DNA from 2 places in the Chryseobacterium sp. CS2K3 genome. Region 2 is predicted to be linked to the other one. Evidence: riboswitches for the same ligand, from Rfam matches in the RefSeq annotation. Region 2 holds a riboswitch; the other holds the start of a gene.

Region 1 (3,981 bases), on a different contig from region 2:
AAATCTGGGAAACTACAGCAGCGCTTCTTATGATGTGTATGTATTCAACAGTACCAGAATGGCTTTTGTAAAAAGTGCAGAACTTACAGAGCTTGCATCGGATTCTTTTGATTTTTTTGAAACAGATCCGGTTCGTAAACGTCTTATTACCTTTGGGAAATCCGGATGCTGTAATCTTTTTACTACAGAATATCAGGTGATTCCCGGTAAAGGATTGGATAAAGTATTGGTAAAAGAAGAAGATATGAGTGAGGAAGGATATGTAAAAGTGAAAACAGAAGAAAAAATAAAAAATAAGTGGGTTACCAGAACCAAGGTATATCCATCTGATGAATATAAAAAAGAAAAGTAAGATGAAGATACAGAAAGAGATCGATTTTATTCTGGCAGTGGATGCCCTGAAAAATGTACAGCGAAGAAATTATAATGCAGATGATTCCAGAAGGGAAAATACAGCAGAACATTCATGGCAGATCATTATTCTGGCTCAAATCCTTTATCCGTATGCGAAAAACCGAGCGGATATAGATTTGTTAAGAGTAATCAGAATGTTATCGATTCATGATTTGGTGGAGATTGAAGCGGGAGATACCTTCCTGTTTGATGAAGCGGCAATGGTAGGGAAGTTTGAAAGAGAAAAAATTTCTGCACAGAAGATTTTCGGAATTTTAGATGAACCCTTGAGAACGGAATTCTTTAATCTGTGGCTAGAATTTGAAGAAGAAAAAACTCCTGATGCAATTTTTGCATGTTCTATCGACAGAATTATGCCATTTATCCTAAATTCTCATACTTCAGGGAAAAGCTGGACGGAAGCTGGTGTTACGGAAAAGCAAATCAGAAATATGCTTGAAAATGCAATTACGAGAGCTTCGGACGAAATGGGAGAGGCATTTGAACTGCTTCTGACCAAAAGCCTGGAAACGGAAAAAGTTTTGAAATAATCATCATCATAAATAATCGGGGCAGCCAAAGGCTGCCCCGATTATTTTATTATAGAATTTGAATTGGTTTCTTGAACTCATCAATTGCCACAAACGTAAAATCACCCACAATCGCTTTTTCTCTTTCATAAGAGTACATTTGCTCCGTATAGATTTCTACATTTACCTTCATACTTGTTTTTCCGACATAGGAAACTTTTCCGATCAGTTCTACAATTGTTCCGGCAGGAATAGGCTTTTTAAAATCGATCTTATCACTGCTTACCGTTACCACTCTTTTTCTTGCAAATCGGGTAGCGGCAATAAAGGCAACTTCATCCATCAGCTGCATTGCAGTACCTCCGAAAAGAGTATCGTAATGATTGGTAGTGTTAGGGAAAACCGCTTTAAAAATTCTGGTTTCGGCAGCTTGAATTCTTTCTTCTGTAGTCATATTTCATTATTAATTAATGCGAAATGAAATAGTATCAAAACAACAGAATAATGACAGGAACTTTGGAAATCCCTGAAACAATCCATCAGATCAATAAAACTTCAGATCGCGAAAGTTTTTTGTTTAAGAAATCGGCAGGTCTCCTGACTTGTAACATCTTTTATCTCCTTCCCATGCCTCGCACAGTGGATCTTTTGATAAAGACTTCAGTTACTTACAGTTGCGCGACAGTCCGTGATTTTCACACGGTTCCCTTTTAATCTGCGGTTAGGCAGAACCAGTTTCTGTGATGAATAAGCGTTAAAACTTTTCGGTGCAAAAATAATGAATTTATTCCGGATTATGATAAATAATCTGGCTGATCACTTTTCCCTTCTTGATGGTCCAAAGGGTTGTATATCTGTTTTCCCCGGAACCATTGATCATATAAAGGAAAATGTTATCATTGTCTAATGAAGTAACGCCTACATTTTCGAAATCCATCGTAGGCTGGAACATATTTTTAATAGCTTCTCTTACAAAAACAGAACCTCTTCCGGGCTGCTGAACTCGGATTGATTTAATCTCCGTCATTCCTTCAGGCAGATCATTGCTGATTCCCCATGGCTTTACCTTATCAATGGTAAGAAGTTTACCGTCAGCATCCTTTTCTTTCTTACGATATCCTGCATTGGATGGGTAAACATCAATAACTACTTTGCTTCTTTGAGCTGTCGGAATTTTCGGATCAGAGTTATCTGTAAAAATAAGAGATTTTCCGTTTTTAGATTTTGAAGGGGTATATGCCGGAAGCTGATCAATGTAAGCAATACGGTCTTTGTTTACCATTCCTTCTTTGTCAAGAGTTTCATAACGTACAAAGGGTTTGTCTTCATCCTGCTTTTCCGGATATTTGATCCAAATCCATTCTGTTTCCCCAGGAGCGGGTTTTACATAAACAAAAACATCACCTTTGCGCATACGGATTTTATCTACAATTTTTCTGTAATTATCCTTATGTACACGTACATTGGCATAGCCTTCTTCTGCTTTTACAACACCAAAAGGAACTTTATTCTGACCTTTAACAAAAGCTAAGGAAAAAATACTGAAAGCAGACAGGTACAATGCTTTGTTTACTGAAATCATCTTAACAAATTTTAGATCCCCAAATATATAAATTAAATGCTTTTCGGAAGTATGCAGACTATTTTTTAATTTGATTAATATCCAATGTATAAATTTCGTTCTCCAAAATCTTATCAAGGACAAATTGAGGCTGCGTATCAATGTCAACTTTATCTATTGCCTGTACAGAAAACTGTCCGGTTCCGATCATTTTTTCAACTTTTTTTTTCTTACTTTTATCAGGCATCATAAAGAAGAGTGATTTAAGTTTCTTTCCCCCGTAGTGACCAGAGTAAAGGTTTTCTTCACGTTCAAAATTTTTGTCTTCAGAGTATTTTGCATTGTCAATAATCTTTTCTCTGCCTTTGCCTCTTATATCATCTAATAATAAAAGATCTTTTTGTTTACTCACGAAAGCTCTTGGAAATAGAAAGCTCATAACCGGGCTTGAAATTAGTTTGCTGAATAATACACTTCCAATGAATCTGGGTTCAGTTTCGGGATAAAACATAAATGATTTTACAATAGATAAATCCATCCAGTTAAAAGCTTCTGCTCCCAATAAACCTGAACATCCGTTTGCTATAATCCTTACTTCTTCAATATGCTGACCTTCCTGATTCAGAATTTCTTTAGGAATAATGGACGTTACATAATCTGCCTTTTCACCAAACTCTTCCTTTTCCATAGGAAAGATCTCGTTGCCGCTACTTTCTCTTTTAGGAAGGTAAGTTCCACCAAATCCGATTCGGTCTACAGCTATTACATGAAATATTGTATTGATCTCCTTATTTTTAAAGTAATCCAGAAAATAACCGGAATTTTTTCCACTGTCATGGATTAAGAAGAGATAAGGTTTCTTGCGTCCTGTTTCCGGATTGGGAGAGACATTTTCATTTCCTCTATTAGTAAGATAGCGGATGTTGTAGCCTCTTAAATTGATAGAATCATAAACCGGAGCTTTCAGGTTTTCCTTTTTAAAAATAGTATTAATTTCTTCCTGAGAATAAGAAGGATATAAAAAATGATATTTGGTCCAGATAAAAACGATCCAAATGAAAAAGAAAGCAAGAATTCCCAGGGTTATTTTTTTCAGCATTTTCTTTGAAAGATACAAAAAGCTGAGTAATTAAGGGGAATTATTAAAATCATACTTTGAAAAAATGGTAAATAAAAAGAGTGTCTTATGCAAACACTCTTTTCTATTTTCATTGATATTTTTTTAAGATTCTGATCTTTGCTCGGAAGAACCATAAATAGCTTGCGGATCATTTTTAAGATAATAGGAAAAAGCTCCATAAAATAACAGAATAATCAGAAACAATGCACCACAAAGGTAAAAGGCTGTTCCAAAGCCATAACTGATGGTTACTCCGCCACCTAATCCCATTCCGACTTTGTTATTACCAAGCCCCTCCATTTTGGATTGAAAAGTCAGATAGAACACTAAGAGAGAAACCAATCCTACCAGTGAAATGATGATATGATACATATATT
Region 2 (3,981 bases):
ACCTTACGCAGGATCAGTATTTTAATACGTTACAGCTTTGGGGTAAAATTCCTTTAACTAAAAAATTAAGTGTGTATGCAAGCCTGCCCTTCCATTTTCATGAAAAAAAAACCATGCAGGGAGATATAAAAATCAATGGAATTGGAGATCTTAACGTAATGGGAATTTATCAGCTGCTGGTTTCTAAAGATAACTTTCATCAGTTAAGCGGAGGTGTGGGCATAAAAGTTCCTTTGGGAAAGTTTGATGAAAAAGGAGCATCTGGCGTCAATCCGAGTTTTCAGTTGGGAACCGGGAGCTGGGATTATCAGGCAGCATTGAATTATAAATTTCAGAAAAATAAAGTAGCTGTATTGATTAATACAGATTATACCGTAAAAACAGAAAACAAAAAACATTACCGTTTCGGAAACCAGTGGAATTATGCGGCTACAGGCTTTTATCAGATCGCAGGAAATGAAAAGACTATTTTTTCAGCAAAAGCCGGGCTTCAGGGAGAAGTATATGATCAGAACAAACAGTTTAACGAAGCATTACCCAATACTTCAGGAAGTGCTTTATATGGAAAACTGGGGTTTGAAGCTTCTTATAAAAAGTTCAGTCTGGGAAGTGAAATTATGCTGCCGGCATATACTAATCTGGCTGGTGGAGATATTGAAGCAAAATCACGTTTCAGTATTTTCTTAAACATTGGAATATAGCGTACTCCCATTCAAGAGACGAATTATTATACATTAAACGGGATTATTCTATTTTGGAATAATCCCGTTTTTTATTTCTACAACGAGCGTATCAAATGCGGATTTTTGAAGAAAGAAGTTAAAATAACAATGTCGCTTCAATATATTTAATTCCGTATCAGCAGTAGCTATTCCGAGTTATTCTTTTATAATATTGTAAATCATTTTGTTATTTGTGGCATTATATTAATAATTGTCTATCTTTGCCGAAATTTGGTGAGCCGTAAAAAGCTCTTAAAAGGGAATCCGGTGAGAATCCGGAACAGACCCGCTGCTGTAAGCTCCGCACCAAAGTTTTTGAAGAGTATATCCACTGTTTTTTTAATGGGAAGGATTTCAAAAATGGAGTAAGTCAGAAGACCTGCCAGACAATTAAACGTTTGACGCTTTCGTGGAATAAAGCTTAGGACATCAATGATGCTGTGCAGTGAATGCTGTGCTTTGTCGTTGCTTTCTTATATCCATTAGCGTCATCATTATCCCTAAATGAGCTAATGGTGGCAAAACTGACTACATCTCAACTTCATAAGGTTGTTTTCACATTATGTGTGTTAACATCACAATTCCTGTTTTCCCAATCGAAGAAAAAAGACAGCATTAAAGAGGAAGCCATTAAGACTGTCAATATTTATAAAAAGAATTTTAGAGAAATCATTCCTGCTCAGGTTTTGCAGGGCGAGGAACTTGAAAGACTGAACAGCCATTCCGTTGCGGATGCACTTCGTTACTTTTCCGGCGTTCAGATTAAAGATTACGGAGGAATGGGCGGTTTGAAGACCGTTAATATCCGAAGTATGGGAAGCCAGCACGTGGGAGTTTTCTATGATGGGATTCAGCTAGGAAATGCTCAGAATGGAGTGGTAGACTTAGGAAGATACTCTCTGGATGATCTGGAAGAAATATCCTTATATAACGGGCAGAAAAGTGAAATCTTTCAGCCTGCAAAGGATTTCGGTTCCTCAGGATCTATTTATTTGCAGCCAAAAACTCCTGTATTTAAAGGAACGAAAAAAACAAACCTTATTATAAGAGCCAAAAGTGCCTCTATTGATCTGTTTAATCCTTCTTTCCGCCTCGAGCAAAAGCTTTCAGAGAAGGTCTCCAGTAGCTTCAGTGCTGAATTTCTCCAAAGTGACGGAGTTTACAAGTATCGTTACGGGAAAAAATACTCCAATGGTCAGACTGCTTACGATACGATTGCCAAAAGATATGATTCCGATATTAAAACAAAACGGTTTGAAACATCCGTCAATGGAATTTTAAATAACGGAAACTGGAATGTACGCGGCTATGGCTTTATTTCAGATCGTGGGATTCCGGCACCTATTGTGAACAGCCGTTTTGATGCCAGGGGTGCGAGAATGAAAGACGAAAATTATTTTGTACAGGCAAATCTCAGAAAAAAGCTCTTTCCGAAATTTGAAACTCAGCTGAAGGCAAAATTTGCCTATGATTATACTTATTTTAATGATACTGTATTATCACAAGCTGTTTATCCGGCACAAAATACGTATATCCAACGAGAAGTTTATCTTTCTTCTTCCAATATATATTCTGTCAATTCCAATTGGGATATTAGTTTGAGCGGAGATTTCCAGTATAATAATATGGATGCCGATTTAAAAAACTTTTCTTTCCCTATCCGATATACAACACTTGTGGCATTGGCTACCACATATCAGTGGAACAGGTTCAAATTCTTGGGAAGTCTTTTGGGTACTTTTACTTTTGAAGAAGTAGAACGTAATCTTAGACCTGATGACAGAAGAGAATGGACACCATCTTTCTTTATGAGCTATCAGCCTGCTTCGATTCCGGAGCTTACCATCAGGGCTTTTCATAAACAGATTTTCAGGCTGCCGACTTTTAATGATTTGTACTATACCAATATTGGAAGTACCTACCTGAAACCGGAATTTACGTATCAGTATGATCTGGGATTTACCTATCAGAAAAAAAATGATAACGCTGTCTTGAAGGCTTTTCACATCAAGGTTGACGGATACTATAACAGGGTAAAAGACAAGATCGTTGCAATGGCACAACAAAATTTGTTCCGCTGGATGATGCTTAATCTTGGAAGAGTTGAAATTATCGGAGCTGATGTGAATGTTCAGACTGAACTAATGCTTGGGCAGGTGAAATTGAAACCATTATTGTCTTATACCTATCAGAAGGCTGTAGACAAGACTAATAAAGGATCGGGAATTGATACCGGTGATACATTTTATAATAAGCAGATTCCTTATATACCATGGCATACCGGTTCATTTACCCTGATGGCAGATTACAAAGACTGGAGTTTCAACTATAGTACCATCTATGTAGGGAAACGCTATGACGGACAGCTTGATAATATCAGAGCCAATTTTATTCAGCCTTGGTATACTCATGATCTTTCTGTTCAGAAGAAATTTAATCTTGACGGGCATCCGTTTAAGGTCAATATTGAAATGAATAATGTTTTTAACCAATATTATGATGTTGTACGCAACTACCCTATGCTGGGAAGAAACTTTAAACTCTCTTTAAATTTTACATTATGAGAAAGCTGAATTTATACTTTTTGTTTTTTGCATTGCTATGTTTTACAGCCTGTCGTACAGATGACACAATCATTCCAATAGAAGTGGTGGACGGTCTTGCTCCTGTTGAAAATACTGCAATCAAAGGATTCTACGTCCTGAATGAGGGCAATATGGGAAGTAATAAATGTACACTGGACTTCTTTGATTACACAAAAGGAACCTATTACCGAAATATTTATGCCGAGATCAACCCTGAAGTTATAAAAGAATTGGGAGATGTAGGAAATGACATTAAGATCTATGGAAGTAAGCTATATATTGTGGTTAATGTTTCCAATAAAATAGAAGTGCTGGATGCTAAAACAGCAAAACGTATTAAATCTATTCCTCTTCAGAACTGTAGATATTTAACATTCAAAGGTGGAAAAGCCTATGCCAGTAGTTATGTAGGACCTGTAGATATCAACCCCAATGCTCCCAAAGGAAAAGTAGTGGAAATTGATACCGTATCCCTTTCAATACAACGTGAAGCAACGGTAGGTTACCAGCCGGAAGAGATAGAAGTTGTAGGCAATCAGCTTTTTGTAGCAAATTCAGGAGGATATATGGTTCCGAATTATGACAAAACCTTATCCGTAATCGATCTGAACACTTTTACAGAAACAAAGAAAATTGATGTGGCTATCAATCTTCACCGTCTTAAAAAAGATAAT

The links. A riboswitch is a leader RNA that binds a small molecule or an ion and turns the genes downstream of it on or off. The one in region 2 is predicted to bind cobalamin.
Region 1: another riboswitch for cobalamin. It lies ahead of AC5YGG_RS11425 (acyl-CoA thioesterase); the one in region 2 lies ahead of AC5YGG_RS00695 (TonB-dependent receptor plug domain-containing protein).

The regions. Positions count from the first base shown of each region.
Region 1 is NZ_JCAKRW010000005.1:405,766-409,746, forward strand. Features, by position in the region: gene AC5YGG_RS11415 (XAC2610-related protein) at 1-352, shown strand, start outside; gene AC5YGG_RS11420 (HD domain-containing protein) at 354-944, shown strand; gene AC5YGG_RS11425 (acyl-CoA thioesterase) at 994-1,377, opposite strand; cobalamin riboswitch at 1,494-1,674, opposite strand; gene AC5YGG_RS11430 (hypothetical protein) at 1,708-2,505, opposite strand; gene AC5YGG_RS11435 (hypothetical protein) at 2,564-3,583, opposite strand; gene AC5YGG_RS11440 (hypothetical protein) at 3,707-3,981, opposite strand, start outside.
Region 2 is NZ_JCAKRW010000001.1:133,956-137,936, reverse strand. Features, by position in the region: gene AC5YGG_RS00700 (transporter) at 1-701, shown strand, start outside; cobalamin riboswitch at 938-1,123, shown strand; gene AC5YGG_RS00695 (TonB-dependent receptor plug domain-containing protein) at 1,235-3,286, shown strand; gene AC5YGG_RS00690 (YncE family protein) at 3,283-3,981, shown strand, end outside.